Regions from separate parts of the Halodesulfovibrio marinisediminis DSM 17456 genome, predicted to be linked through region 1. Evidence: predicted binding sites of a transcription regulator. Region 1 holds the regulator's gene; each other region holds the start of a gene.
What was found. Region 1 encodes sigma-54, which starts transcription at its own class of promoters, with help from an activator protein. Its sites were predicted from a motif close to CTGGCACGGNNNNTGCTT; they were not measured.
Positions count from the first base shown of each region.

Region 2: ispD (2-C-methyl-D-erythritol 4-phosphate cytidylyltransferase) is a predicted target of sigma-54. The motif match lies at 6,083-6,100, and genes of this name have one in related genera.
Region 3: fliR (flagellar biosynthetic protein FliR) is a predicted target of sigma-54. The motif match lies at 4,386-4,403, and genes of this name have one in related genera.
Region 4: speB (agmatinase) is a predicted target of sigma-54. The motif match lies at 2,845-2,862, and genes of this name have one in related genera.

Region 1 is NZ_FSRG01000003.1:780,769-788,526, forward strand. Features, by position in the region: gene BUR09_RS03755 (manganese-dependent inorganic pyrophosphatase) at 1-179, opposite strand, end outside; gene BUR09_RS03760 (hypothetical protein) at 316-696, opposite strand; gene BUR09_RS03765 (PTS sugar transporter subunit IIB) at 1,034-1,489, opposite strand; gene BUR09_RS03770 (PTS sugar transporter subunit IIA) at 1,493-1,927, opposite strand; gene rapZ (RNase adapter RapZ) at 1,959-2,849, opposite strand; gene BUR09_RS03780 (PTS sugar transporter subunit IIA) at 2,862-3,311, opposite strand; gene hpf (ribosome hibernation-promoting factor, HPF/YfiA family) at 3,320-3,856, opposite strand; gene rpoN (RNA polymerase factor sigma-54) at 3,912-5,339, opposite strand; gene lptB (LPS export ABC transporter ATP-binding protein) at 5,539-6,261, opposite strand; gene BUR09_RS03800 (LptA/OstA family protein) at 6,262-6,792, opposite strand; gene lptC (LPS export ABC transporter periplasmic protein LptC) at 6,792-7,379, opposite strand; gene BUR09_RS03810 (KdsC family phosphatase) at 7,380-7,758, opposite strand, start outside.
Region 2 is NZ_FSRG01000003.1:629,419-637,176, forward strand. Features, by position in the region: gene hemA (glutamyl-tRNA reductase) at 1-715, opposite strand, end outside; gene BUR09_RS03050 (cytochrome C assembly family protein) at 721-1,539, opposite strand; gene BUR09_RS03055 (precorrin-2 dehydrogenase/sirohydrochlorin ferrochelatase family protein) at 1,526-2,215, opposite strand; gene BUR09_RS03060 (glycosyltransferase family 9 protein) at 2,406-3,614, shown strand; gene BUR09_RS03065 (CgeB family protein) at 3,604-4,632, shown strand; gene ispD (2-C-methyl-D-erythritol 4-phosphate cytidylyltransferase) at 4,715-5,896, opposite strand; RNA gene rnpB (RNase P RNA component class A) at 5,981-6,346, opposite strand; gene BUR09_RS03080 (zinc ribbon domain-containing protein) at 6,357-7,109, opposite strand; gene BUR09_RS03085 (Nif3-like dinuclear metal center hexameric protein) at 7,165-7,758, opposite strand, start outside.
Region 3 is NZ_FSRG01000008.1:12,399-20,156, forward strand. Features, by position in the region: gene BUR09_RS15195 (PAS domain-containing sensor histidine kinase) at 1-315, shown strand, start outside; gene hflX (GTPase HflX) at 1,729-3,330, opposite strand; gene BUR09_RS15205 (IMP cyclohydrolase) at 3,452-4,051, opposite strand; gene fliR (flagellar biosynthetic protein FliR) at 4,435-5,205, shown strand; gene flhB (flagellar biosynthesis protein FlhB) at 5,221-6,285, shown strand; gene flhA (flagellar biosynthesis protein FlhA) at 6,348-7,758, shown strand, end outside.
Region 4 is NZ_FSRG01000004.1:427,822-435,579, forward strand. Features, by position in the region: gene leuB (3-isopropylmalate dehydrogenase) at 1-974, shown strand, start outside; gene BUR09_RS06490 (metallophosphoesterase family protein) at 1,083-1,832, opposite strand; gene speB (agmatinase) at 1,895-2,746, opposite strand; gene nspC (carboxynorspermidine decarboxylase) at 3,371-4,528, opposite strand; gene BUR09_RS06510 (saccharopine dehydrogenase family protein) at 4,501-5,697, opposite strand; gene speA (biosynthetic arginine decarboxylase) at 5,738-7,675, opposite strand.

The DNA.
Region 1 (7,758 bases):
ACAACTTCTGGAGCTTCGAGGCCGAATTTTTCGAGAACAAATGCAGATTCAGGGGTAACTTCGCCCTGTGCTACTGCTTTAGCTTCGATGCCGCGTTTATTGAGTGCATCCGCAACAGCGATTGCAGAAATGATAGAGTCGGTGTCCGGGTTCATATGACCCATTACGAGTACTGCCATGGTAATTTCCTCCAGAAATTGTTGTAACGCGTTGTTCACGCCTATTTCCAAACTGAGTTTGTGACAGATAGCACAAACTCATTCTGCTGCCAAGTGCTTCCACGTTACAAAATGCATTTTTTTATCATAAGAAGACTTACAAATTGGTAATAAGTACCACGGCAAAGAGGAAAAAGAAGAAAGAATAGTAGGCTCGACGGACCCTCAAAGACAGCACTCCGCCAAGAGCTGCAAAGAACCATAAATAGGTCCAAGAAATGCCTGAACATTCAATAATAGAGCCATGAATGTCGTATGAGAGGGAGATCGTGCTAATTAGCACAAGCAGGTAGATAAAGAAGAAAACAAAGTTTACAGCAAAGGCTTGGAGCAAGGCTTTGCTGATGATTTTGTGTAAAAAAAGTTGCTCATCAACGGCAGGTTCGGGATTTTTAAGTGCTAATAGCTCATTATGGTGAATATTGTGGCGTTGACGCAGGGTTTGTTCAAGATACGGGCTAATTAATGCTGCGGGCATAGCCAATACCATTGGGATGACGAGCTGCGAAGGGAATTGCAACGAAAAAAAGCTGGCTGCGGCTAATGTTGCAACCAGCGCTGCTGTTCCGTTTGGCGGGATGTATGTTCCGACAGGGAAAAGGTCGAGCCAGAATAGCTCAAAAAAAATGGCGGCCGGTAGAGCCAGCTCCCACTCTCCTGTTATTACCGCCCAAAAAAAGCCGATAGCTAATGGGCGTTCAACAAAACCTAAATTAACATTTGTTCGTAGCAGCGCTAGGATGGCAAAAAAAAAGCGTAGCCACTAATCCAGGACATTGAAGAAAGTTGTACAACAGGAAATACAGCGTCCATTACTATAGCCCCTTAATTTGTAATGGTTGGTTGGGAACGCAGCGAAAATCGAGAATGATTTCATGGTTGGCAAAAAATTTTAGGCATTCTTCATCATGATCTGAAATGGCAATATGATCACAGAGCTGTTTTTTGCCCGGAGCATAATGCAGGTTGCCAATGTTAATTGATTCAAAAGAAAAACCTTCGTCATGAATTCGTTTAGCGTCATCACAGTCTGCAACAATAATAAGTGTTTCTTGCAGATTATTGTGCTGAGCATAACTCATAATGTCTGCCACATGGATAAAATCTACAGAGATTCGCCCAGGGATAGCGAGAGTAGCAATTTGCTGGCGTAGAACGTCATCTGCAAAATCATCATTTACTACGAGCAGGTGTTTAGCATTCGTGTAAGGAATCCAAGTTTCAATGACCTGACCATGAATAAGTCGGTTGTCGATGCGAATCCAAGCCATAACTTACTCATTAACCTTGCTTCGTAGAATTTCACCGGCCATTACAATACCCTTGCCACCAGCATCTTTTGCTTCAATAGCAAGTCGATCTAATGTCATGGTACGGCATCCGAAGACTTTAAGCAGCATTGGAAGGTTTACACCGGTAAGAACTTCCAGATGTCTGGTTCCGAGTAATGACAAGCTTAAGTTGGTTGGAGTTCCGCCAAACATATCAGTAAGGATGAGAACACCGCGTCCCTCGTCTACACGCTCAACCATTTCTTTAATGGATGCTACTGTTTCCGAAACATCTTTTTCGCTGTCAACGCTTACAGTTTCGCAAGAAGGTTGTTTGCCCATAATGACTTCTGCAGCACTTAACAATGCGGCGCCGTAGTTGGTATGGGTGACAATAACTACACCGATATTTTTTTCTTCAGGAAATGTGGTAGACATGAGATTTTATGTATAGTTGTTAGCTTAGGCGTTACGCCAAGTTAATATGACGGTGCTCTTTTGAAACAGCAAAGTCAGTTTTTTTCAAAAATTCGTATATGGCCTCAGTTACCGAAACAGAGCGGTGTTTTCCACCAGTGCATCCAAAGGCAATGGTAATTCGGTACCGCCCTTCTTTCTCCATTTGCAGAAGAGTAAAGTGTAATAAATCTTCAAGCTTTTTTAGATATGTTTGTCCCATACTGTGTTTAAGAACATAGCTTACCACAACATCATCTTGGCCCGTATACTTTCGTAACTCTGGATCATGGTGTGGGTTTGGCAAGAAGCGTAGGTCAAAAATCATATCTGCTTCAGAAGGAGTACTATGCTTAAAGCCAAAGCTCATAAGATGAACTTTAAGACCTTTTACATCGTTTTCTTCTGACTGCCATCTGCGTTGCAACACGCGGCGTAGGTCGTGAATAGAATATTCTGAAGTATCAAAGATAAAATCTGCTTCTACACGGGCAGGTGCCATGAGAATACGCTCGTTTGTCATGGCTTGTTCAAGCCCTACTCCATGTCCTTCAAAAGGATGCGGACGTCTCGTTTCTTTATATCGGCGGAGAATTACATCAGCACGTGATTCAAGAAAAATGACTGTCGGAGCATAGCCTGCTGCACATAATACTTCGATGAAGTCAGACCATCCATTTTTTAATGTACACTGCCGAACGTCTACACCAAGCACAATTCCTTTGTAACTCTCAAGCCCACATCCGGTGAGCACTTCTAAAAATTGAGGTGCCATAGACACCGGAAGTCCATCGATAGTGTAGTACGCCATGTCTTCAAAGACTTTAAGGGCACTACTTTTGCCAGCTCCAGAGAGGCCGGCAACAATAATTAGAGGGATTGTTTGCTGAGCTACAGAGGTCATAGTGTATTTGTGCTAGGCTGCAGATAAAAGGTTCCACAGTGCTTCTTGGGAGTCAGATTCCATAAACAATTGTTTGAAATCTTCGTCTTTCAGAAGTCTGGAGATCTGGGCTAGAATGCGTAAATGTGTTCCTGCTACGTTTTCCGGAGCAAGTACCATAAAGAAAATCTTGCATGGCTTTTGGTCTAGAGCATCAAAATCCAGCCCTTCAAAACTGCGACCTGCCACGACTACTATTTTATCAAGTGAAGCAAGTTTTCCGTGTGGAATGGCGATTCCATTACCGATGCCTGTGGTTCCAAGAGCTTCTCGCTCCATAAGAACATTAAATACTTCTTCTGCATCGAGTGATGGATTTTTTTTAACAACAGGAGCCAGAAGCTCCGCCAGCGCCTCTTGTTTGGTGCTGGCGGTAAGCTCCGGCAATACAAGTTCTTTTTCCAGGTATTCACCCAGTTTCATTACTTTTCCTAGTAAGCGGGATCTATCAAGCCGAAGTTGTTATCTTTTCGGCGGTACATGATGTTAACCCGCTCGGTTTCGGTATTAAGAAAAACAAGGAAATCATAATCAAGCGCATCAAGTTGCATAGCGGCTTCATCAAGATCCATTGGTTGAGGTACAAAATCACTCACTCCGAAAATGGTTCGTTCTGATTCTGCTATTTCTTCCAGAGGGATCGTCCCTTCGAGAATAGGCTTTTCTGTGCCCTTACGTTTCTTTTGCAGTTTTTCCGTACTTCGGATGATCTGTGCTTTGAGTTTATCTCGAATCAGATCAACCGTTGCATACATGTCTTCAGACTGTTCAGTAGCGGAATATGTAAAGTTATCCGTTACAAGTGAAATTTCGGCTTTGTGGCGGAAATTGTCAACAGAAAGTGAGACTTGCATTTCCACATGTTCAGGGTTCAGTAAGAATCTGCCAAGCTTGCTGAAGCGACGATTGGCATATGCTTTAAGGTGATTGGAAGGCTCAAAGTTCTTGAAAGTGAATGCGATGTTCATGTTGCCTCCTAATTTGGATACTTTTTGAAACCCTGTGAGTCAGCTGGGTTCGCTTCTAGAATACCACCTTTCTCTTGGATGATGAAGGGATATTCATTGCGGTACGGTATTTAGCTACAGTTCTTCGTGCAATGTTAACCTGCAGTTTTTCTTTTAAGATTTCTCCGATTTTTTCGTCGCTTAATGGTTTTTTCGTATTTTCTTCACTAATAAGTTTTTTAATAAGAGCCTTAACGCTCTCAGATCCGACCTGACTACCATCATCAAGGCCAATTGCACTGTTGAAGAAGAACTTGAGTTCGAAGATACCGTGCGGGGTCGAAATATACTTATTGGTTGTAATACGGCTTACCGTTGATTCATGCATGCCGATATCGTCAGCAATGTCTTTAAGAATTAACGGCTTTAACGAGGTAACGCCGTCTTGGAAGAATTCTTTTTGATATTTAACGATACTTTCAACTACCTTATACAAAGTTCGCTGCCGTTGGTACAGACTTTTTATAAGCCAGGATGCGGAACGCATTTTATCCTGATAATAGTCTTTTTCTTCCGAATTGATCGTTTTTGGGAGTTGCTCAGTCAGCTCACTGAGCTGCAACTGAGGCAGTCCGTCTTCATTAAGGACAATGACGAAGTCCCCTTCGTATTCGTAAATGTAAACGTCTGGAGAAACGTAATGCGGCTCTCCTCCGCTGAACCGAGCTCCCGGCATAGGGTCGAGGCTCTGGATTACATCAAGATACTCTTTGAGATCTTCAAGAGAAATTTTGTATTTTCGTGCAAGCGGCTTGTAACGGCGCTTTTCCAGATCCTCAAGATGGTTGGTAATGATATCTACAAGGATTGGGTCACGATCATAGTTAAGGGCTTTTACTTGAACAAGCAGGCATTCCTGTGGGGTGCGAGCAGCTACTCCGACAGGGTCAAACTGTTGGATATGCGCAATCATTTGTTCAACAGTTTCAACGTCGCTTTGAGCAATTTGAGCCAGTTCTTCGGAAGATACATGTAAGTACCCATTAGAACTGATGTTACCAATGACAACCTCTCCAACTCGAATCTGTTCTTTAGTGAGGGGAGAAAGCATCAACTGCCAGTTCAGATGTCCATCTAACGTTGGAGCAGGGGCAAGACGAGCTTCAAAAGAGCTCATTTCTTCCAGTGCTTCAGATTCCCGCATCGAAACCTGTTTGGTAGTGCTTGAAAAATCGCCCAGATAGTCTTCCCAGTCAGCGTTGTTTGAAAGCTCTTTGTCGTAAGCTTCCTGTTCGTTTTTTCGCTGTTCTGCGTCAGAAGTTTTGTCTGGATTTACACGTTCTTCTAAGGACTCTTCCAAAAAAGGGTTCTCCAGCAGCTCTTGCTGAACGGTTTCAGCAAGTTCCACGCGTGAAAGCTGCAACAGTTTGATTGCCTGCTGCAATTGCGGGGTCATTACAAGCTGCTGAGCGAGCTTTAATTGTTGGCGAAGTTCAAGAGCCATATATAAGAATGTCCTATGTGGTTCGACTAGCTAAAAAGCTGAAATATAATGTATGAGTACTGCCTATCAAAAAACATTCCAAATTAGATAACTGACTTCTTTTTTGCCACATAGGAACGTTATATGCAACCAAGAAAAAAGCCCGTTGTACGGGCTTTTTACAGTTGCACATGTGCAAATTATATTTTTTATCAAAATGCTAGAGACTAAAACCTTCTCCAAGGTAGACGCTACGCGCCTTCGGGTTGTTAACAATCTCCTGCGGTGTGCCGGAAAGAATGATCTGCCCTTCGTAAACAAGGTTGGCTCTATCGCAAATTTTTAATGTTTCTCTAACGTTGTGGTCGGAAATAAGAACGCCCATCCCTTTATCACGCAATTTGCGGATGATGTCCTGAATGTCGTCAACAGCTAGAGGATCAATACCAGCAAACGGTTCGTCGAGGAGAATAAACTTCGGGTCACGGATAAGTGCACGGGCAATTTCAAGACGACGACGTTCACCACCGGAGATATGCATTGCGTGAGTATCACGAATATGGCTGATGCCGAATTCTTCCATTAATTCTTCGGCGCGTCTTTTCTGAGCATCTCGGGAAAGTTCTGTTTGTTCTAAAATGAGCTGCAAGTTTTGATACACAGTCAGTTTTTTGAAAACAGAGCTTTCCTGAGGAAGGTAACTTAGACCGATTCGAGCACGTTCGTGCAATGGCCAGTCTGTAACTTCCATATCATCTACACGTACAACACCTGCATTTGGTTTGATAATACCGATGAGCATGTAGAACGTAGTGGTCTTACCTGCACCGTTAGGTCCGAGAAGTCCTACAATTTCGCCCTGCTCCATTTTCAGGTTGATATTGCGGACAACCTCGCGTTTGCCGTAAATCTTGCAGAGTCCTTCAGCTTGAATAACAGACATTTATTTTTTTACCTTGTTACTTGGTGCTGAAAAAATTGCTTCTACTGGCTGGCTGGAGGAACCAAGCACTTCACTACGGTTTTCTTTTACCCAGAACTTGATCTTGTTGCCAGTAATTGTGTTTTTCCCTTCACTTAATTTTGGAGAACCAGTCATGACGAGCAGTTCATCCTTTAAAGTGTAGGTTGCTTTGTCACACGTACCTCTTCTGTCCTTTTCCATTTTAATGCGGACATTGCCTTCTGAGATAATTTTTTCAATTTTACCAGGGTTGATGCCGCTAGCTTCTTTTGATTTTGGAGCATTTTTGTCACTCTGCAAGTACACAGTTACTTTGTTTGCCCACATATCAGCCTGCGGATGTCTTACGATAACGTTTCCGGTAAACACGACTGTTTGACCGTCAGCGCTGTATGTCATTTTTTCAGAGGTAACTTTTACGTCATCTTTAGCTGGTTCTGCCATAACGGCAGTGCCGGTAATGGTTAAGAGACAAAAAGATAAAATCAGAATTCGGAACAGGGCTTTCATTATTTTTCTCCACCAGTTGCTTTATCCAGGTTTTCAGCGCGGAAATTCACAACCACATTACCGGTTGCAGTAATTGTATTTTCTTTCAGGTTCCAACTTGCATTGTCGGATGACCCGTTAAATCCTTCGCCTGTAAAGATCACATTACCGGTCATAATGAGCAGTTTCTTTTTATCTTCAAAAGTAAGCTCACTACTAGTAATGGTCCCTTTCTGGTTGGTTACTGTCACGTCACCCCATAAACGGGCAACGCCTTTATTCTGGTTTATAGTGCCGTTTGGTGCCACAATGTGCACTTTATCGCGGTCTGGCTGAACAAAGTATGTGATATCAGGCTCAGCAAGATCAATTATGCTCTCATCTTTTTGATACCAGCCATTGGTTGCTTTAAGAGTCCATAGCTCCTTACCAGCTTCACCCTGTTTCAGCTCAATACCTTTTAAAGAAAGGTCAACATTTGTTTTAGCATTATTGCCTATGGCTTCACTGACTTCATCTGCAATCTGTTTTTCAACAGAACTTTGCAGGTAGTACAGCCCGCCGCCAAGCAAAGCTAATAATGCTCCCCAAATCAACCATTTTCTCATTTAATCACCTATAGTGTTCACAATACCTTCAAGCTTTCCTTGAGAGTACATAATAAAATTGAGTGCTTCGCGGACAGCTCCGTGTCCACCTTTAGCTTCTGTTTGTAACACTGCGACTTCTTTAACTTCCTGCATTGCGTTTGCCACAGCAATAGGAAGCCCTACTTGGCGCATGGGTGCCAAGTCAACCCAGTCGTCACCAATATACGCAATCTGGTGCCAATCAAGATCATACTTTTCTTTGATCTCTTTAATGCACGCCATCTTTTTTAAATGGCCGGCGTAGTAATCAACAATGCCAAGATCGTTCATTCGAGAAGCAACAGATTTTGCTTCTAGTCCTGTAATAACGCCAATGATAAGGTCACAAGCCTGAGCT
Region 2 (7,758 bases), 150 kb from region 1:
GATCGAAAAGCTGGTCAAACGGAATTGCTTCGCCGTTAAATTGTTCAGCAAGAGCCTGTCCGCGAGAAAGCGTGCGGTTTGCAACATAAACTTTGCTTATGCCGTTGTTCAGCAGGTGCGTTGCCGCAAGTTCTGCCATTTCACCGGCACCGATGAGCATGGCACTGCGTTCACTCATATCGCCGAAAATGCGTTTTGCCAGTTCAACAGCAGCGTATGAAATGGAAACAGCACTGGATGCGACACCGGTTTCAGTGCGCACTCGTTTAGCAACGGAAAATGCTTTATGGAGCAGTCTGTTGAGCACAACACCAGTGGTGTTTTTGTCAACTGCGTCATGGTACGCATCTTTAAGCTGACCAAGAATTTGTGGTTCGCCAATAACAAGTGAGTCAAGGCTGGCAGCAACGGTAAACAAGTGTGTTACCGCATCAAGGCCTTTGTGTTTGTAAACGTAGGGGGCAAGCTCTTCAACCGGCAGGTTGCGTGCCTTTGCCCAGCAGCTCAGTACGTGGTCGATGGCATTATCGCCCTCAGCAACTACAAGCAGTTCTACTCGGTTACAGGTCGAAAGCGTAAGTGCCTCTTTAATACATCCTTCAACAGGCACAACACCTTCTTCAAGATGCTTACAGTCTGTAAGAGCGAATTTTTCGCGGACTTCAACACCGGCGGTCTTATGGTTAAGACCTATAAGATAAATATCGCGATCCATATTAATTACTGAAGAAAGCTATGATGTGTTGGGGTAAAGATATTAATGCCAATTAATGAGAACATGCAGATACCAAATATCCAAATAGCTGCACGAGCTGCCTTACGACCGCGCCATCCCAACACAAGTCTCTGGTGGAACAACCATGCGTAGACAAACCAGACGCCCAGGGAAACAATTTCCTTTGGGTCACCGCTGAGTATTCTGCCCCATTCAATACGAGCCCAGATAAATCCGGTTACCAAACCTACTGTGTACAAAGGAAAACCGGCAACTACAGCAAGTTGGTTAACTTTGTCAAAAGTGTTTAGTGCGGGCAGTTCTTTTTCAAAATCACTAAGAGGTTCTTTTGATTTAATTTTATTTTCAAGACGGGTGAATAAAATTCCAGCCCCGAATGCCATTGCAAGTAAGCCAAAGCTTAAAAACAGTGTGCCGATATGGAGGCCGAAGAATGCTCCAGACCATGCTTTTGGTAATTGTGACACGCTCTTAGCATGAAACGAGCCAATGAATAGCACAAGTGCAAGTGGCGAAGCGGTGATCGATAAAAAGGAAAGCTTAAATCGCCACCACATAAAAAAGTACATAAGCAATAAGCTCCATGACAGCATGGAGATATAGTAACCGGAAGGAAGAGCCCATCCGTTAAGCGCTAAGGCGTACCCGAGAATAACTGTGTGTAGTCCGAATCCGGTGATAGTCAACGCATTAGACAGCAGTTTAAATTTTCGGTTTTTAAGAATTGAACCGGTAAAAACGGTAATAGCACCCAAACCATACAACGTAACGACAAGAATGGAGAATAGCTCAAATGAGCTCATGGAGTAACGCTCCTATGTTAGAATGCAATGTCTCCGGAAGGGTAGACCGTAAAATAGATTCAGCCGCAATTCGATCTTTTTTCTGAATAGCTTCTGCAATGTCAGAAGAAACAAGGCTTCGGAACACAGCTGTGTTCTGTGCAGTATCATTTGCCAGTTCAAGTATCAATGGACGAATCCGTCCCATGAGTGTGACTACTGGGGCGTATTTGTCGCCAACCAGTTCCTGAAGTTCTTTTTTTATCTTGCGGGAAAGCGCTGGACTGGCACCACCCGTGGAAAGAGTAATAAGCAAATCACCCTTTTCAATATGTGCAGGAACAGTAAATGTTCCCGCCGAAGGATCATCAATAACATTGCATAGAACTTTTTGCTTTGCACATGCTTTTGAAACAGCTTCGTTAATTTCACGGTTGCCTGTAGATGCAAAAACAAGAGTTTTCCCTTTAACATCGCTTGCTTCAAAATCACGCTGGGCGTAGGAAACAAGAGGGCTGTTAAGTAGTTGCAGCAAATCAGCATCAGCCACGTCTTCAATTGCAAAGGTGTCCAGAACAGTTACTTGTGACGGATTTGCTTTAAGAAGAGTGGCAAGCTTTCGCTGCCCGACTTTGCCAAGCCCAACGATAAGACAGTGCGTACCATGAAGGTCTAATAGAAGAGGATAATAGCGCATAGCTGTCTTATATATTGTGTATTGCGTCTTGTAAAATGCTGCCTTGGGTAAGTTGTTCTTAAAAATACAGGGTGAATACTTTGAAAGAGTAGAGTGTGACTTTTAAAAGTCTTTTTACTTAAGCAAGGAACTGTATAAATAAGTTGAGCCCAGCGGGGGGCAAGATAATTTTTTACCGTCTTATGTCATTATGAAGAAATATTGCGTTATTCAATTGGGTGATCTGGCAGATCTTTTTCAGACAAAACGGCTTATTCTGTCCCTGAGTCGTAATGATGCGAAGGTACATATATGTGTGTCGCCTGAGTTACAAGCTGCTGCATTGTATTTGTATCCAGAAACAGTAGTGCATATTGTACCGCAAGTGGCAGAAGGTGAAGATGTTTCTGCTGCTGAGTGGTTGCAATCAGAAGCATTCGATGCCGTATATAATCTCCATGGCTGTCCGCAAAATATGAATTTGTTCAATTACTTTGCTCCGGGCGTGATGCATGGATATTGGCGGCATAAGGGACGTGAGTATCGCAGTAAGTGGCTTACATGTTTATCTCGTGTTCAAGGACGTCAACGCTTTCTGAATGCTATGGATATGTGGGCACATTTAGCTCCTTCGCCTATTCCGTCTCATATGGTTAACCCGATTGCGATGCGCAAGGGGGGCGGCATTGGTGTAGCTTTACGGGACAATAATAACAGGGTGTTACCGATATCTGTTTTGGCAGGATGCATAAATTCTGTCTGTACAGCCAGTCGTGAAAACGATGTTGTCCTGTTTGGAGAAAAAGAGGATGAGCCGCTTGTAGCTGAGTTGCTTCCGTTGTTAAAAGATAAGATAGCAGCAAAGACCGTTAGCCGATGTTTTGAGACAACTTTTGAAGAGGACATGGAGATTATCAGCACGTTGGATATGCTTGTGACTCCAGAATCTACTTTAATGCATGCTGCTGCTCATGTTGGGACCCCAGTGAATGCCTTTTTCCACTCGTCTGCATGGTGTATGGCAAACGGACCATATGGATTAGGGCATAGGATCTGGCAAGCTGATATTGCGTGTGCACCGTGCAATCAAGCAGACGATTGTTCCGAACAATTTGCATGCATGCATGTGTTCGGTGAAGAACAATTACAGCGTTTTCTTGCTGGTAAGATCGACAAGAACTATCCTGCAGGCGTTACTGGATATGTTTCTATGCTTGATGAAGTTGGGGTTACGTACATGCCTGTCTTCGGAACAGAAGAACATGCAGAAGAGCGACTTGCTTTGCGTGGGGTGGCTTCGGAATTTGTCGGCATAACTAAAATTAGTAAAACAGTGCCTCAGGGAAGCAAAAATTTTTATGCGGAGCAGGATTGGTTGTTGTCCAACTGTGTCGCTGATGAGGAGGACTATGATGAATAATACCCAGCAACATATTCTTATTGTTCCTCCGTTAGATAAGTCTGAAGCCTGTATTGTTACCGGTTGTAAGGAATCATTAGAAAAATTGGGACATAAGGTGTCGGTCTTTAATACTGAGGCATGGGTGCCTGTCTGTTCTGCGCTTCAGAACTTGCCTGTGACGTTGGCTCATCAAGATGCCCTAGGCTCACAAGGAATGGAACTTATTTCTGGTGCTGTGGTGGCGGTAGTAGAGTCACAACATATCGACATTGTTCTTGGATTTCCTCAATCGCCCCTTACCTCTAGTTCTCGAGAGAAAATGCAGGCACGAGGGATTGTAACAGTTTGTTGGATGACTGAAGAATATGCTTCGTTCCCATATTGGCGTAAGGCCATTGAATGCTGCGATGTTGTTGCAACAATTCAGCATGAGCCGTTTATTAGTGAACTTTCTGTGCTTGGGCATGTTCCGGTATATCTGCCATTCGCAGCAAAAAGTGCCTGTTGCACACCAGTAGTTACCCATACGGCAGCAGAGGGTATGATTGCTGTTCTCGGAGATGCCAGTGACGAAATGGCTAATGCCTTATCCTCTCACACAGGGAGAGGAATGGTACTTTGGGGAGACGGCTGGGAAAAATACGAGCAGCTTGTACCGTATTATCAAGGAAAGCTTCAATCCCTTACTCGTTCAGAGCGTAAGGCCTTGTATAGAGACGCCGCTATTATTGTGAACATTCATTCTACAGATGTCGGCACTGGTGACTCTGTAAATATGGAGACGTTTGCCATTGCCTCATGTGGCGGCTTTCAATTAGTAGACAAACGAACTCTTATGGAAGGTATGTTTTCGTATGATGAGTTGGTTATGTTCGAGTCTGCAGAAGAATTGTCAGAGCTACTTACTGAATTTATTGATGACCGAAATGCCCGTCTTGAATATGCGCGTAATGCACAGAAGCTTGTGTTAGCTAAGCATACCTATGAGCAGCGAATGGAAAGTCTGCTGCAAGCCATTGCCGAAGCGATAAAATAGTCTTTGGTCCATCTATATCATATATAAAAAAAGGCTGTCCTTCGTATGAGGACAGCCTTTTTTCATTAGTTAAGTAAGAATGCTAGCCGCGTAATGCCATAACGGCAGCTACGGCTTTGATACCTTTTTTCTCACCGGTAAATCCAAGCTTTTCTTCGGTAGTAGCTTTGACGTTCACCTGATCATCATTGAGTTTAAGCATGCGGCAGATGTTTTTTTTGATCTGCGGCTTCCAAGGCACGAGACGTGGCACCTGTGCAATGATGGTGAGGTCTACGTTTGTAAGACGGTATCCACGCTGAAGAAACTTGTCATAGACTTCGTTGAGAAGTACTCCGCTAGAAATATTGTCGAACTGCTCTGAGGAATCCGGAAAATGTTCGCCAATATCGCCGTCTCCCATGCAGCCGAGAAGTGCGTCACAGAGGGCATGGAGGAGAACGTCGCCGTCTGAGTGAGCTATAACTTCTGGAGCACCTTGAATAGGGATACCGCCGAGCTTCATCGGGCGTCCTTTGCCGTAGCGGTGTACATCGTATCCCCATCCGGTAACTGGAATTGGCATAGGGGGCTCTTTTGATTCGATCATGGCAAGGTCTTCCGGATTTGTGATTTTGCAGTTTGTTGCTTCGCCTTCTACCATTTCAACGGTGAATCCTGCCTGCTCAGCAATAGATGCATCGTCTGTTACTTCCCAGCCCTCCTCGTTGCACTTGTTGTGTACATCAATCAGCATTTTTTTGTCGAATCCTTGCGGAGTCTGGCATGCTCGAAGGGTAGAGCGGTCAAGTGTATGGCAGACAGTGTTGTTTTGAGTAACTTTAATGGTATCTGTTACCGGAATTGCAGGAATTACTGCCTGCGCTCCTTCTGAGAGGGAGTCGAGAAGGGTGTTAGAAAGCGCTGCGGAGAAGAACGGGCGAGCTGCATCGTGTACGAGTACATGAGTACATTCTTTCGGCAGTGCCTGCAGTCCATTGTAGACAGAATCCTGTCGGCGTGCACCACCAGCTATGACTTTCCATGGCAGTCCAAGTCTGCGCCCAAAATCGAGATTCTTGAGCGTATTTGTAGCTTCTTCGATGTCTTCTTCTGGAAAGACAAATATGAGACCGCGCATACGTGTTGTATGAGAGAAGGTGATTGCGGAGTGCCAGAAAAGCGGTGCACCTTTCCATTCTAGAAACTGTTTTTTGACGCCATTTGTGGCTTCAGAAAGTCTGGTGCCGGAACCGGCAGCAAGAATGATGGACCAACAATGCATGGGAGTTCCTTACATATTGTAGGGTGGTAGTAGTAAAAAAGTTTAGCATACAAAAAAAGGGTGCAACGCACCCTTTTTTTAAAAATATGGAGTTAGACTATAAGCCGGGTTTTGTCTCCCTCTTGCGAGGGCGGTTATCATTCGTCTAGGATTATGATTACTCATAACCTCAAGCAACCTACCCGAAAACAACGACCGGGCCGGTCGTAACTGTTTCCCTATTTGGTCTTGCTCTGAACGGGGTTTACCTAGCCTATCATGTCACCATGATACCTGGTGAGCTCTTACCTCACCGTTTCACCCTTACCGGCAGTAAAACTGCTTAGGCGGTTTGCTTTCTGTGGCACTCTCCGAGGATCACTCCCCCTGGGTGTTACCCAGCGCTCTGCCCTTTAGAGCCCGGACTTTCCTCCCCGCACTAATGTGCGCGACGATAACCTGTCCAACTCCAAAATATGTTTTATGCTTCTTCTGCTGCGTTTTCCTCTTCACTACCAAAGTGTTCTGACCAGTAGATCAGACGCTGGCAGTTAGGACAGCTGAGGATCTGGTGTCCCTTCTGAAGCTCGATGTAGCTCTGTGGCGGAATAGCAATGTGACAGCCGTTACAGATTTGTTCTTTAACGGAAACGATAACTGGGTTGTCCAAACGGGAACGGATGAACTCGTAACGGTTGAGGATAGGAGTAGGAACTTCTTTACCTGCAATATTACGTTTTTTATCCAGCTTTTCGAGAACCTTGTTAGCTTCTTCAACACGCTCTTTAAGGCTTGTTTTCTTTGCTTCCAGGTCATTTTTGAGGATGCTGTAACGTTCATCCATGTCAGAAACAGCCATCTGCTGACGATCAAGTTCTTCAGCAAGAGCAAGTTTTTCTTCTTCACGGAGACGGTTAAGCTTCTCAAGGTTGTCCATTTCGCGCATCATTGCATGGTACTCTTTAGTGTTACCAACGAGCATGAGCTTGGACTTGCTTTTTTTAACTTTGAGAGCGTCGTTTTCGATCTCAGAGTTGATGCGTTTTTCCTGTGCCTTGAGGTGATCAATTTTCTCAAGGAAGCGGTTGCGCTGGCTTTCAAGCGCATCAAAGCGCTCCTGAAGAGCTTCCACTTCTTTTGGAGCTTCATCAAGTTCGCTGGTGATACCAAGGATTTCATCATCAACAAGCTGCAGTGCAACAAGCTGTTCGATTTGCTTTAAATACAGGCTCAAGGTTTTTTCCTCCTGAAAACCATAAGGTTCGGATTTCGCCGAAACTGTGAAATTTCTATTCTGCGAATGGGCCGATCAAACGCATCGGATCCTGCGCCGGCAGGAAAAATATTTCTATGTCATCCAGTTCGCTTGCAAGCTGTAAAGCAAACTGGTGCATCATTTCTTCTTCAAGGCTGAAATGCCCAACATCAAGAATGCATCCGGTTGTATCCAGAGCAGCATGATATTTGACATCGCCAGTTATAAATACATCCGCACCCATGGCAAACGCTTTCGGGGCAAAATCACTGCCAGAGCCTGTGCAATAAGCAACTTTAGTTACTGTTTCAGGCGTATGACCACTTACTACCCAATAATCACGATTTACCACCGAGGCAAGTTGCTCGGTGAATATGCCAAAAGATACAGGTTTTGGCAAAGTACCAATGGTACCAAAGCCGAGGCTTTGGGGGCCTGTATCAGGTGTAGAAGGTATAAAAATTGGCAGTTCGTCCAGATCAGCTGTGAGCTGAGCAAGAACAGCGCTGCGATGTTCTTTATTATATGTTACGTTGATCATTTGTTCAACGTGTCGCACGCTATGAATATGAGGGTGGTTTTCCCATTCATAGAGTCTAGTGCTAGCTGCAATGTCCTGCTTTGGAGT
Region 3 (7,758 bases), on a different contig from region 1:
CTGTTAAAAAATGCAGCACAGGCGTTCGCAACTGCGAAGCCGACTATTGAAAAGCCGACTATTGTGATTACAACTCAGCAGTCTGCCTCTGGAGTTATGATTACGGTTGCTGACAACGGTCCCGGAATGAATGACGACATACGTAAACGCGTATTTGAACCATTCTACACAACCAAACCTATTGGTGACGGTACCGGTCTCGGGCTTTCAGTCTCCTACTTCATTATTACCAACAACCACAGCGGAACTATTTCAGTTACAGCAGCAGAAAACCAAGGTTCGAAATTTACAATCCACCTACCACACGCAATGTAGCAATATTAACTATCACCGTGTACTGAACAGAAATGCTCTAAAGGGCACCTTGCCTGCCAGTAGTACTAATAATTCAGAGGCCATAAAAAAGTAGCTCCGCAGGCTACTCAAGACGACTTCAAAACATGCTGTAGCACAGACCATTGAACGACACGTCCGGCAGAGGCGAACAACGCCCTGCTGTGATGACTGACAAAAAAAAATGCACTCTTTCCGGTGACCGGCATGTTCATGAATTATTTCATGAACCTTATTTGTGCACTTATACGGGGCAAAAACCCAACCCCACATTGTGGGCAACTCTATTTGCCATTATGGGAATACCGGTTTTCCGTGAGTCAAAACCTCCTGTCGAGGTTATTCAACTAAGTACGCCTCTGCCACGTTTATGCGCAGGCTGCGGATCAGCCTTTTCGCCTGTGAATTCGACATATCACAGTGCGTTGCGCATTGGGCGGGAATACGATTACACTTCGCTTGAGATTGCTGCGATAACCCCTATGAAACCTCGTCTAGGGACGATCCGCAGGTCTCTTCACTTAATAAGAGAATAGCACAGGATTAGGAACTGTCCAGCAATTACGGAATCACCCGTTGCAGCTATAACACTAAGCCCATTCGTCGCATCATTTCCATGTAATACAGACGTCGCATAGGGCTAAGCAGTTCTCCTCCACAAAAAACCAAAAACATAACCAGCTATTATAAAAGATTTTTTACACAAGAATTCTATTGATTATAGATCTCTAATATAATCGTTTTCTAATAGTAAAAAATTTTTGACCAAATCATTCACTCTTCAATTTCACTCGCCAGCCCCATGCAACATCCCTAAAAAACAATATTTTCCCGCAATCCTTTCTCTCGCAACGGTTAATTCCGATTTTGTGACTACCATATTGTTCTAGCAATCAACTTTCTACACCGTATGAATTTTCCTCGAAGATTATTTTCGTATTAGAACTTATTCCGTAAACAACTCTCGCATTATTTTCTGTATATTTTTCTTCATATTAAGACTCACTTTTGACGCAAAAAAATCTAACACCCCCTGCATGGTGCAAAAATTTATACTGTTTTTTCTGGACTTACCCCCTCGAAGTACAATTTTTTCTACGCTTAGATTTCACAAGAAAATACGGCCACCGGACTAACCGTTTGTTTTATTTAGCTTTATCCACAAAACACTCTCAGACCACTTTTTGGCACACATCGTGCTATATAAAAAGTACTTCTTAAATTCACTAAAGACATATTTCGGCTTGAGGTGGCTCCTCAAGCCTTTGTCTTTTCTGAGGGATACTTTCCACCCCAGTGTGGCCATTTGTATCCTTGCAAAGCTACTCTTTTCAAAAAAGAAAACGCCCTTACGAAATATCCGTAAGGGCGTTTTTTATTATTCTATACTAAGTCCTAGCTCACCAAGCCACGTTCCCAGTCAATTCGATCAATGATCACCTTGGAAAGTTTATCAAGTCCCAATCGAGTTTTTGCAGCAATACGAATTGCTTTTGGATACATATGTGTCAAATTTTCCTGCTGTTCTTCATCAAGCGTATCCCACTTGTTCAAAATCAGTATAGTAGGGATTTCATGCAGATCCATATCTTCAAGGATACGTTCAACAGCGGAAATTTGTTTTTCGAGCTCAGAATGCCCAGCATCTGCCACATGCAATAGCAAATCTGCGGCTTCAAGCTCTTCAAGCGTTGCACGAAAAGCTTCGCGTAGTTCTTTCGGAAGATTTCGGATAAAACCTACGGTATCAGTCAAAATAAGCTCGCGCTCTTCTGGGAAACGAAGACGGCGGGTTGTAGGATCAAGAGTTGCGAACAGTTTGTTTTCCGCAAGCACTGTTGAGTTAGTCAATGCGTTAAGCGTGGTAGACTTACCCGCGTTTGTATAGCCAACAAGCGCTGCAACAGGCACTCGTGCCTTGTTTCTGCGATCACGAGCATAGGCTCGCTGCTTACGCAACAAGGTCAATTCCTTTTTAAAACGGGCAATACGGTCACGCACCTTACGACGGTCAGTTTCAAGCTTGGTTTCACCAGGTCCTCGACCACCGATACCACCCATCAACCTGTCCATTGCACGGTTTTTACCGACCAAACGTGGCAGCGCATACTGTAACTGCGCCATTTCGACCTGCAATTTACCGGCACGCGTTGTAGCGTGCTGCGCAAAAATATCGAGAATCAGCTGGGTCCTATCGATAACCTTTCTCTCAGTTACTTCTGTAAGGTTTCGCAGCTGTGCAGGAGAAAGCTCACCATCAAAGATAATCATGGTAGCATTACCCTGCAGGCAAAGGATTTCAAGCTCTGCAAGCTTACCTTTACCCATAATAAATTTGTGATTCACCTGATGTACGCGCTGAACAAGTCTACCCGCAACAGAAACGCCAGCGGTATCAGCAAGATCTGCCAGTTCATTCAGGTAAGACTCCTGCACTTCTTTTGGCTGAGTACTTACGCTGACAAGTACCGCATGTTCTGCACCTGCATGCTTGCGAGCACTTTCGGCTGTTCGGGCAAGTTCCTCTTCAAGCGCTTCAGTCTGCGATTCAAAATCAATATCGACTTTATCCCACGAAGTAGCGTCGTGCACATTGTACGAAGTACCATCCGCTGAAGGGACTGGAAGAATATGAGCGGACTGGAAAGAGACAGGAGCACCCATGCCGTCAACTGTTAGCACAGAAACAGAATCCAGACGCAAGAAGAGCATATCCATCAAGTCTTCCTGCGAAAGAAGTGTATCTTGCAGGTGGGTGTGAACAAGACGCAGACCGCGCAAACGGTCGCTACTGGAACGGGCACGAGGAAGTTCCGGAATGTAGATAGCGCCGGTGTCACCCACCAGAACCATCTGAGGTTTGCCTTGGCGATCGATAAGTAATGCGATCTGTCTACCAACGCTGCGGGAAAGAGCCGCAAGCTCGTGTGCCTGTTCGGATGTGTATCCCTCTTTTACTGGATAACGGCGGGCAAAAAGCCGCTGGAGAGATTTCAACTGACTCGGTTTGAGTCCGTGTGTGTTGCCGAGAACCTTAGAGGCTATGATGAACTCCTGTTGTTTCTATTGCCTCCGGCGGACAGTTTTGTACCCGCCGGAGGCATTTCTTTAATATTGCTTAAATATCTTTGCTTGCAAGATACTCCGTAATCATTCCATCGTACTGGGAAGTACGCGCAAATGTTTTTACCGCCATATCACGACGAAGCGCAAGTCCTACGCGCATATCGTTTTCAACAAGCTCCTTCTTAACAGCATCATACTGGGAAGGATCAGGAAGAACGAGGATAGAGTGGAAGTTTTTCGCTGCTGCGCGGAGCATACAAGGGCCTCCGATGTCGATTTCTTCCACTGCGCCACGTAAATCAAGACCGCGAGCTGCTGCATCTTCAAAGTTGTAGAGGTTAACTACAATCAAATCGAACGCTGCAATCTCGTGCTCTTTAAGGGTAGCAAGGTGCTCAGGATTATCCTTATCAGCAAGGATACCACCATGGATGTACGGGTTCAGAGTCTTTACCCTGCCGCCAAGGATTTCAGGGAATCCGGTAACATCACTTACAGGTGTAACCTTCAGCCCGGCTTCTTTAAGCATACGTGCAGTACCGCCGGTAGAAACCAGCTCCACACCGTTTTCGCTCAAGAACGTCGCAAATTCGACCAATCCAGTCTTATCTGTGGCACTCAACAGTGCTCGCTTAATAGGCAAAAGGTCCATTACTTCTCCAAAGTTTGTGATTCCAGTATGCTACAAAAATCCTTTTCGTACATTAAGACAATTGTGTGCAATTAAAATGTCATACAACCATTAAAAACTGCAAAAAGTCTTTCTGCTCAGATTGAAAACCAATCAGTGCAGCGCAACCTTTCACTGTGGCGACTCTACGAGTCCTACAGGGGCAAGTACCCTTGAGATGCGCCATACTATACGGATTTGTTCTCAATCTGCGTGAAGTGCCAGAATCATATATACTTTGCAAGGACGTCATCTATCTGACAGGTTGAGACAACTTGAGATGTCCCACAGCGTGGAAAGCCTTAAATTTTAAGGACTGGCGCAACTCTTGCTATTCATTATATATGGACATCTTTAATTTTGACATGGCAGAATTTTTCAGTTTTCTGCTCACACTCATGCGACTAAGCCTCGTAGTCTTTCTGCTGCCATTCTTTGAGGGAAAAACAATCCCGCGTCTGGTAAAGGCGTCTGTATGCCTCATGCTCACCCTTGCAATATTTCCGTCATTATCACTCAAAGCATCCGAACTTCCTGCTCACCCATTTGAGATTGCGATAATTATGCTCAGCGAAATCTTGCTTGGAGTATTGTTAGGGCTTGCGGTTAAATTTATCTTCGCCGGTATCAGAACCGGCGGTCAGGTTATCGGATTCCAGATGGGTTTCTCCATGCTTACCCTTGCCAACCCTTCCTCAGGCGAACAAGAAGGCATTACATCTATCCTGTTGTATCAATTGAGTTTTACCGTTTTCATTGTTGCAAACGGTCATCTCTATCTCATTAAGGCATTGACTGATTCTTTTGAACTTATCCCACCGGGAGGACTGGTTCTTTCTGCAACGCTAGGACAACAAATACTCAGTTTGTCCCTGACCATGTTTTTTTTGGCAATTAAAGTTGCTGCTCCGGTTATGATCTCTCTTCTGCTGGTGGAATTAACCCTTGGCCTTATGGGTCGTGCAGCACCACAAATGAACCTTCTTATGCTCGGCTTTCCGGTTAAAATTGCTGTAGGTCTTGTGTTCATCGGAATGCTGTTCACCCTTATGGGGCAGCGTATGGAAGAACTTATCATGAGCCTTGGCCCTATGTTTTCACATCTCATCAAAGCCGGTTCTCCGCTGCTGCAATAAACAGGATACACAGACATGCCACAAAGTGATCCGAGTAAAACTGAAAAGGCGACGCCCAAGAAGCGGGAAAAGACCCGCGAAGACGGTGACGTCGCCAAGTCGCAAGAAGTTCCCAAAGCTGCCACCACCCTTGGAGGCATTATCATAGTATACGCGTGGATCGGAACAATTAACGAGCGTATTCAGGAAATCATGCGCTCCTGTTACACATTTGACGCCACGCTCGACATGACCATGAAATCTGCCATTAACTTCATTAACACAATGGCATTTGACCTCGTAATCATACTCGCCCCTATTTTTCTATTTCTATTTTTCTTTGCCGGAATATCCATGCGTGTTCAGGTAGGCCACCTGTGGACGATGAAAGTATTTAAACCGAAATGGAACAAATTCAACCCGATCAAGGGCATGAAAAACATGTTTCTTTCCATGCAGACGCTCGTCCGACTCATTAAAAGTATCGCGTTTGCAGCTGTTATCGGCATTGCACCTTACCTTGTTATTACAGACGAGATGGACAACTTCATTCTCCTCTACAACGCAACACCGGAAGGCATAGCTGAATATATGCTCGGGCTTGTCTTCAAAGTGTCCCTGTACGCAACTCTTGCCATGATCTTCATTGCGCTCGCGGACTACTTCTACTCCCGCTGGGATTACGAAGAAAACATTAAGATGTCCAAAGACGAGGTAAAAGACGAACACAAACAGGCTGAAGGTGATCCGAAAGTTCGTTCTCAGCAGCGTCAAAAAATGGCCGAGATGTCCCAAAAACGCATGATGCAAGATGTTCCTACAGCAGACGTTATCGTCACAAACCCGACTCACATCTCTGTAGCTCTGCGTTACAACGCAATGGAAGCTCCTGCGCCAATTGTTGTCGCTATGGGCGCAGACAATATTGCTATGAAAATCAGAGAAATAGCAAAAGAAAACGATATTCCTCTTCGAGAAAACGTTCCTCTGGCACGGGCTTTGTATAAATCAGTAAAGGTGGGTGACCAAATTCCGGAAGACCTCTACAAAGCGGTAGCTTCCATTCTGGCTTCACTCAACAAGTTTAAGCAAAAACAGTAGGTTAAAAGAACAACTGGTTTTACTCAGGCGTTATACAACTCTTCGAAAAAGGTGTCGGAAATATGGCTGCCAGCGCAAACGCTTCTACAATCAATTACGATCGCTTCTCAAAGCACGGAGATATCCTCCTTGCAGGCGGTGTGGTGCTCATTCTTTTTGTGATGCTCATCCCTATCCCTACCCTGCTTATGGATGTCATGCTCAGCATGTCCATCTCATTGGCGTTACTGGTGCTCGTAACATCCATGTTCATCAAATCACCGCTGGAATTTTCCATTTTCCCGACTCTGCTTCTGGTAACAACCTTGTTCCGTCTTGCACTTAACGTGGCAACAACCCGTCTCATCCTGCTGCACGGCAGTGAAGGACCAGACGCAGCCGGTAATGTTATTCAATCCTTCGGACAATTCGTTGTAGGCGGCAACTACGTTATCGGTATCGTAATCTTCGCAATTCTTTTTATCCTGAACAAAATGGTTATTACCTCCGGTACAACACGTATCGCTGAGGTTGCAGCCCGATTCACCCTTGATGCGATGCCGGGTAAGCAGATGGCTATCGAGGCAGACTTGAACGCAGGTCTTCTTGACGAAAAAACTGCTACCATGCGCCGCGAAACCATCCGTCGAGAAGCTGATTTCTATGGTGCGATGGACGGTGCCGGTAAGTTCGTTCAAGGTGACGTAATGGCTGGCCTGCTCATTACTATTGTTAACATTACAGCGGGCATCCTGATTGCTGTTTTCCAAAACGGCATGTCATGGGGCGATGCACTCTCCACTTACACCTTACTCACCGTTGGTGACGGCCTTGTATCCACCATCCCTTCCCTCATTATCTCCACCGCTGCCGGTATCATCGTATCCCGTGCTGCTGCTGAAGCGAAAATGGGTGAAGAGTTCATTGGTCAGCTTACATTCAACTCTAAAGCACTCAACCTTGTTGGTTGCGTACTTCTTGTATTCGCTCTGGTTCCAGGTATGCCGTTCATCGCATTCTCCTTCTTCGCGGTCTGCATGTTTGTTATTGCACGCTTAACATCAAACGCAAGCGCAGACGTTGCCGAACGCACCGGCGCTAGCGCTCCTGGAGAAAATGCGAGCGGAGAAAACGCACAGGAAGCACTGGATACTCCAGAAGCAGTACAATCCCTTCTTCCTTTAGATGCTCTGGAACTGGAAGTTGGTTACGGCCTTATCCCGCTTGTTGATGAAGCACAGGACGGCAACCTGCTCTCCCGCATCAGAACAATCCGCAGACAGTTTGCGCTGGACATGGGTGTCATTGTTCCGTCCCTGCATCTGCGTGACAACCTGCAACTCAAACCTGGGCAGTACACTGTACTCATTAAAGGCAACGAGATGGCAGGAGCTGAAATTCTCATCGACCACTTCCTCGCTATGGACCCGGGCGATGCCCGCCACTCCATTAAAGGCATTGAAACCCGCGAACCGGCATTCAACCTGCCTGCTC
Region 4 (7,758 bases), on a different contig from region 1:
ACAAAGTAACCTTCACTGAAGAGCTTATCGGTGGTTGCGCTATTGATGCTACAGGCAGTCCGTTACCGAAGGAAACTGTTGAGGCATGCAAGAAGGCGGATGCAGTATTTCTTGGCGCTGTAGGTGGCCCTAAGTGGGATAATCTCGATGGCGCTACTCGTCCTGAAGCTGGTTTGCTTGGTATCCGTAAGGAGCTTGGCCTGTTTGCGAATTTACGCCCTGCGAAGTTGTTCCCTGAGCTTTCCAGTGCATGCTATCTCCGTCCTGACATTGTAGAAGACGGTATTGATGTAATGGTTGTTCGTGAGCTTACTGGTGGTATCTATTTTGGTCAGCCGCAGGGGCAGGAAGAGCGTGATGGCGTTCGATATGGCTACAATACCATGGTCTACAATGAAGATGAAGTACGCCGCATTGCCCGCATTGCTTTTGAAGCAGCGATGAAACGTGACAAGCGTGTGTGTTCTGTAGATAAAGCTAACGTACTTGAAGTTTCCCGTCTTTGGAGAGCTGTTGTTGAAGAAGTTGCAACTGAATATCCAGAAGTAGAACTCACACATATGTATGTTGATAACGCAGCAATGCAGCTTGTTCGTGATCCGAACCAGTTCGACGTTATCGTGACCGGTAACCTCTTCGGTGACATTTTGTCTGACGAAGCAGCTGTTATCACCGGTTCTATCGGTATGCTTCCTTCTGCATCCCTTAATAAGTCTGGAACTGGTCTTTTTGAGCCGATTCATGGCTCTGCACCAGACATCGCAGGTCAGAATAAAGCGAACCCGCTTGCATCAATTCTCTCCATGGCAATGATGCTGCGTCATTCCTTCAACCTCATTAAAGAAGCAAATGCGATTGAAAATGCCGTTCAGCAAGTGCTGAGTGAAGGCTATAGAACTGGGGACATTATGTCCAACGGGGAAACCCTTGTTGGTTGTAATACCATGGGTAATTTAGTTGTAGAGCGCTTATAGAAGCCAAATTTCCTCCTTCCGGAGAGCCTTATTCGGGAGGAGGATGTTTTGTTATAAAGAGAAAAACGAAGCTACAAAATGTAGCTTCGTTTTTTTTGTGCTTGAATACTAGAGCTCATTGATTCTGCCCGTAGCAAGGTAATGTGCCCAGTCAGAGCGTCCTTGTTTTGCAGCAGCATTTACTGCGTCCTGTACAGGGTATGGAATTTTCATTTGCTGAATATTCCAGCCGTCAGAATTTGTTTCCAGCATTGTGTATGATGCGTGTGAAGAATATGTCTCCATGGAATGCACAGTAGGTTGGTCATCAGTAAATGCAGGCAGACCGACACTTCCCGCGTTTACTATAAGTTGACCGGTAGATAATTCTACAACTCTCGGAATATGTGTATGCCCACACAGAATGACAGAAGAATTTTGTCCGTCAACTAATTGTAGTATCTCGCTATCAGAGCGCACCCGTGCTTCGCCACTCGAAACATCTTCCATTAAGTATGTCAGATCGTTCGTTGGAGAGCCATGGCAGGCATAAATTTGACGATTAACCTGACAGTCAAAGGGGAGCGTTTTTAGCCAGTCAATGGGGGCATTACCGAGGTCACCTAACACAAACTGAAGCGTTGGATTTGCGGCAAACTCTTTGTGTGTGACTTCATGCAGCATGCGATCCTGATTGCCACAGATTGAGGTAACATCAGAGGACGTTATCAGGTTGTAAGTCGCTTTTGGGGCTATGGGGCCGTACAGAGTGTCCCCAAGATTTACGATGCGGTCAGCACCGCGCTTTGCAATATCATTAAGAACGGCCTCAAGCGCATATACGTTACTGTGAATGTCAGAAATAACCGCGAGTTTCATGCTGTCACTTCCAAGAGTTACGTGTGGTGGCTCAAGCTAGCAGTACACTAGTTTTTGTAGTGCTATTTAGTTGAGCGCTGGATGATTCCCATCATTGAGTAGGTGAGCTGTGCAGCGGCAAAATCTGAAGCATGATCGCCTTCCTGTGGTGCGAGCTCAACTACATCACAGCCAATTACGTTACGTCCTTTTACGGCTTTTTCGAGTAGTGTGATGGCTTGCCACCACTGGATGCCACCCGGAACAGGGGTGCCTGTTGCGCGGATAACGGACGGGTCTAGTCCATCTACATCAAAAGTAATGTAGAGATCTTTAGGAAAATCTTCAGGGAGCAGTGTTTCCGGCAGTGGATTGCGCGCCAGATCCTTTGCATCGATATGTGGCACATTGTGTTTTTTGCGGACTTCTACTTCTTCTGTACAGAACGCACGGACGCCGAGCTGGAATACTGGGATTTCCAACTCGAGTGCACGATGCATGACGGAAGCGTGGCTGTAAGGATCGCCTTCATACGCTTTACGCAGGTCTGCATGGGCATCAAACTGCACGATGCCGAAGCTGCCATGCTTCTTTTTCAGTGCACGGAGAGCTCCAAGCGTAACAGAGTGTTCTCCGCCGAGCATAACAGGAAGACCATATTCAGCTGCGTGAGAAACAGCGGCTTCAATGCGGGCGAGAACCTGTTCTGTAGGACCGGTGCAGTCTACTGGTTCGTGAGTGTAAATGCCTTCATCTGCAGGAATGGATTCTCCGTCCCACAGTTCAAGCTGGTCAGACGCGTCAAGAATGGCGCGTGGGCCTTCAGCCGTACCGCCACCGTATGAAACGGTAGCTTCAAAAGGAACCGGAACAATTTGGAATCGACATTGTTCTGGAGTGGTTTCTTCAAGTTCTGATGCTAAAAATCTATTCATCTTATAAGTATACTTTGTGATGAATTTCTTGGCAATTCAGAAAGTACGGGGCTTCAGAGGGAAGGATAGAATGTGTGTGAGGTTTGGGAAGGTGTAGGACGCAGAGGTCGTCTCAGCTTCAGGCTCTCAGGCAAATTTCGGAACTGCACAGTAATGAAAGAAAATCAGAATCGGTTGTAAAAACAGCGTGAGAGCCTTACGCATGAGACAACCTCTGCGTCATTTACTACGTGCTGTTAATGTTTTTGGATTGCTTGTTATTACCTAGTAATGTTGCTTGGTACAAGCCTGTGCAGTTTTATCAGTAGAACCATGCCCTGTGTTTTAGACGGGATAGTTTAATGCAATAAGATTTAAGAAAAGAAGACGGTTATTAGGTAGAGGGATGTTGGTGATGAGGGGATATTTAAGGCTGCTTCTGTTTTTGTTAGCTAGTTATGGTCGTGAGCTCTGTGGGGGAAGGAGAAAAAAGTAGTGGAGCAAAAGCCGCGAAGTTCGCAAACAATGTGCTGATATCGCGAGTAAAAGTTTTTGGAGAGTCCAGAGAACCTTTTTACAAAAAGGTTCTCTGGTCACCGAAGGCAAAAAATAAAAATAGAAATAAAGAAACCGAAAAAACAAACTCTATGACAAACGACACTTGAAGTCGTCGTAGCCGAATTCGCGTACGATGTGCAGTTCGTCAGTGTTCGGGTTGTAGCGTGCGATTGCAGGAAGCTGTAACCCGTTAAAGGTGTTTGTTTTTACCATGGAATAGATAGCCATGTCCGTAAATGCAACGTGGTCACCTGCACGGAGCGGAGTGTCGAAGGAGTATTCTCCTATGACGTCTCCTGCGAGGCAGGATTTACCAGCAAAGCGGTAGGAGTAGGCTTTCTCACCTTTTTCACCGGAATCAATGACGAATGGACGGTATGGCATTTCGAGCACGTCCGGCATGTGGCATGCGGCGGATGCGTCGAGAATGGCGATAGCCATGTCAGCTTTGATTACGTCAAGTACGGTGGCTACGAGGATTCCAGCGTCGAGTGCAACGGCTTCGCCCGGTTCGAGGTATACCTGAACATTGTAGCGGCTCTTAGCGCGTTCGATACAGGCGCAGAGACGGTCAATGTCGTACCCTTCACGGGTAATGTGATGCCCGCCGCCGAAGTTGAGCCATTCCATGTCGTGAAGGAGATGACCGAACTGCTTTTCTACTGCTTCCAGTGTGCGATCAAGGGCTTCAGCGTCTTGTTCGCAGAGAGTGTGGAAATGTAAGCCGGATACGCCTTCAAGATCGCTCTCATCAAAGTTTTCTAGACGTACACCAAGACGTGATCCCGGTGAACACGGGTCGTAAATTGGCGTTGTACCTTCGGAGTGCTGCGGGTTAACGCGAACGCCGATTTTGATGGTGCGTTTGGATGCCTGAATGAACGGACGATACTTGCGAAGCTGTACGAAGGAGTTGAACACAATGTGGTCAGAGTACTTGATAAGTTCTGCCATATCGTCGTCTGAGTAAGCAGCGGCGAAGCTGTGCACTTCGCCGCCGAATTCTTCACGTCCAAGTCTCGCCTCGTGCGGAGAACTGGCGCAGGTTCCATGCAGGATGCCTTTTAGTACCGGAAAGGTGCTGTATGTGGCGAATCCTTTGAGCGCGAGGAGGATTTTTGCTCCTGTACGCTTCTGAACGGAATCTAAAATCGCCGCGTTTTCCGCAAGCTTTGCCTCATCCACAACGAAGCATGGAGAAGGCAGGCGCTCTGGATTTAGTTTTTGAAGGTAACTTCTGTCCATGGGAGACCGTGAATGTTGAGTTTTTCCATGAATGGGTCTGGATCAAGTTCTTCCATGTTGAATACGCCTTCGCCAGTCCATTTGCCGGTGAGCATGAGCATTGCGCCGATCATAGCTGGTACACCGGTGGTGTAGGAAACAGCCTGAGAAGCAACTTCTTTAAATGCTTCTTCGTGGTCGCAAATGTTGTAGATGTAGTAATCCTTAGGCTCACCGTCTTTAATACCTTTAATGCGGCAACCGATGCATGTACGACCTTTAGTACGTTCACCAAGTCCTGCTGGTTCTGGAAGAACTTCTTTGAGGAACTTGAGAGGCACGATGTCCTGACCATTGTACTTAACAGTGTCGATACGGGTCATGCCAACGTTTTCGAGCACTTTGAGGTGGTTGAGGTACTGGTCGGAGAAGGTCATCCAGAAGCGTGCACGTTTGAGACCTTTTAAGTGTTTTACGAGAGACTCAAGTTCTTCGTGGTACATGAGAAAACACTTTTTAGGACCAATGCCTTCTGGGAAGTCGTAGTTCATGGAGAAGCTGAGAGGATCGGTTTCAATCCACTCGCCGTGTTCCCAGTAGCGACCGTTTGCAGTAACTTCGCGGATGTTGATTTCAGGGTTGAAGTTAGTTGCAAATGGGTGACCGTGGTCGCCTGCGTTGCAGTCAATGATGTCCAACTGATGGATTTCATCAAAGTGGTGTTTCATTGCATGCGCGCAGAATACGTTGGTTACGCCTGGGTCGAAGCCGGAACCGAGAAGTGCCATGAGACCTTTCTCTTTGAAACGCTCCTGGTATGCCCACTGCCATTTGTATTCGAACTTAGCTTCATCGATTGGCTCGTAGTTCGCGGTATCAAGGTAATGCACACCAGTTTCGAGACATGCGTCCATGATGGTGAGATCCTGATATGGCAGTGCGAGGTTGATAACGAGAACAGGCTTGTGCTTGTTGATGAGGTCAACAAGCTCAGGAACGTTGTCCGCGTCTACGGTGTCGGTAACGATGTCGCGACCGGTACGTTCTTTAACGGAAGCTGCAATTGCATCACATTTCTCAATAGTTCTGGATGCAAGTACGATTTCAGTAAAAACTTCTGGAACCTGTGCACACTTGTGTACGCACACGCCGCCAACGCCACCAGCGCCGATGATCAACACTTTAGACATAGTTTACTCCTTACATGGTGCGGAAACTAGCCGCAAAAAATTATCTTTCGAAATAGGTATAGCCGCGCAGACCGGCATAGAATGCCTGAAGAAGATCGTATCGCTCTGCAGCTGTAATACGTCCTTCGCGCACGGATTGTTCTGCCATAGAGCGCAGATCTTCCATAATTCTGCGCTGGTCGTATTCAACGTATTCAAGCAGTTCGCCCACGGTGTCGCCTTCAATTTCACGTACGAATTCGTAGCTGCCGTCTTCGTACATGCGAACGCTGACAACGTTTGTATCACCGAAAAGGTTGTGCAGGTCGCCGAGAGTTTCCTGATATGCACCAACGAGGAAGGCTCCAAGGTAGTACTCATCGCCGTTTTTCATCGGGTGCAACTCAAGAAGCGGCTTTTCGCCTTTCGGGTCAATAAACGTGTCCAGCTTACCGTCAGAGTCACAGGTGATATCTGAAATGATTGCGTTACGGGTAGGCTCTTCTTTCAAGCGGTGTAACGGCATCACAGGGAATAGCTGGTCAATTGCCCATGCGTCCGGAAGGGACTGGAATACGCTGAAGTTTGCGTAATATATATCTGCAAGAGCTGTATCAATTTCTTCCAGCTCTTTAGGTACGATTTTTAGTTTGTCCTTCAACTTGGCAACAGCTTTGGTAATCGCCCAGAAGAGATTATCTGACAGCGTGCGCTGACGCAGGTTCACTCTTCCGTCAAGGAACATACGGCGTACTTCATCTCGGTAGAAGAGAGCATCGTTGTATGCTTCCTGCAGGTTACGCAGGTTGAGGGACTTGTATGCCTCGTACATGCTAAGAATTGCTTCCGGTGTGTCTTCCGGCATTACTTCCGGAACCTTACCGTCTTCAATTCTGCTAACGTCGAGGATGTTGAAAAGCAGCACAGAGTAGTACGCAACTACAGCACGACCGGATTCGGTGATGATGTGCGGGTGCGGAATGTTCTGCTTGTCGAGCGTTGTCATAACCGCTTCTACAATGTCCATAGCATATTCATTAACGCTGTAGTTTCGGCTTGAAACGTAGTTTGTGTGTGAACCGTCGTAGTCCACTGCAAGACCGCCACCAAGGTCAATATATCCCATTGGTGCGCCTTCTTTTACCAGTTCAGCGTACACACGAGATGCTTCCTGAACAGCAGAACGAATACTGCGGATGTTAGGAATCTGTGAGCCGAGATGGTAGTGCAGAAGCTTTAAGCAGTGCAGTTTGTTCTGTTCTTTCAGGGTGTCGATAATGTCAGTAATCTGTGACATTGAGAGCCCGAAAGAGGAACGCTCGCCGCCGGATGCAGTCCAGTGACCACCGCCTTTTGCAGAGAGTTTAACACGCACGCCGATTTGCGGTTCTACGCCAAGCAATGCAGCACGCTCTAACAGCGTGGCAAGTTCCCAGCCCATTTCCATAACGAAAATACAGTTAAAGCCCATGCGCATGGCGTGGAGACCAAGGTCGATGAACTCTTCATCTTTGTATCCGTTACAGACAAGGCATGCCTTACGGTCACGCATTTGAGAAATAGCAGCGATAAGCTCTGCCTTACTGCCTACCTCAAAACCGTGATGGAAGGATGAGCCAAAGTTGGCTATCTCTTCAAGAACCTGCTGTTGCTGATTGACTTTGATGGGGAATACGCCACGGTATTCAGCTTTGTAGCCAAGGGTGCTGATGGCGTCTCTAAAGGAATTGTGTAGCGAGGAAATCTGCGAATCGAGGATGTTTTCAATGCGCAAGAGAACAGGCAGCTCAAGGCCGCGTTCTTTGAGTTCTCTAATAACCTCGGGAATACTGACAGCTACGTTGCTGCCACGTCCAAACGGGTGGATGGCAACGTCGCCATTTTCAGTAATGTCAAAGTAACCGGCACCCCAATTGCGGATGCCATACAGTTCAGCAGAGTCATCAATGCTCCACTGCTGGAGGGCGTTCTTGTTTGCCAACTGTCGTACCTCATACATACTCCATTAATGGTGTGTCCCACCGGCAACATCGAAAAAAAGGAGCGTTGCCGTATCCGCTACAGGTGCATGCCTTATAACCG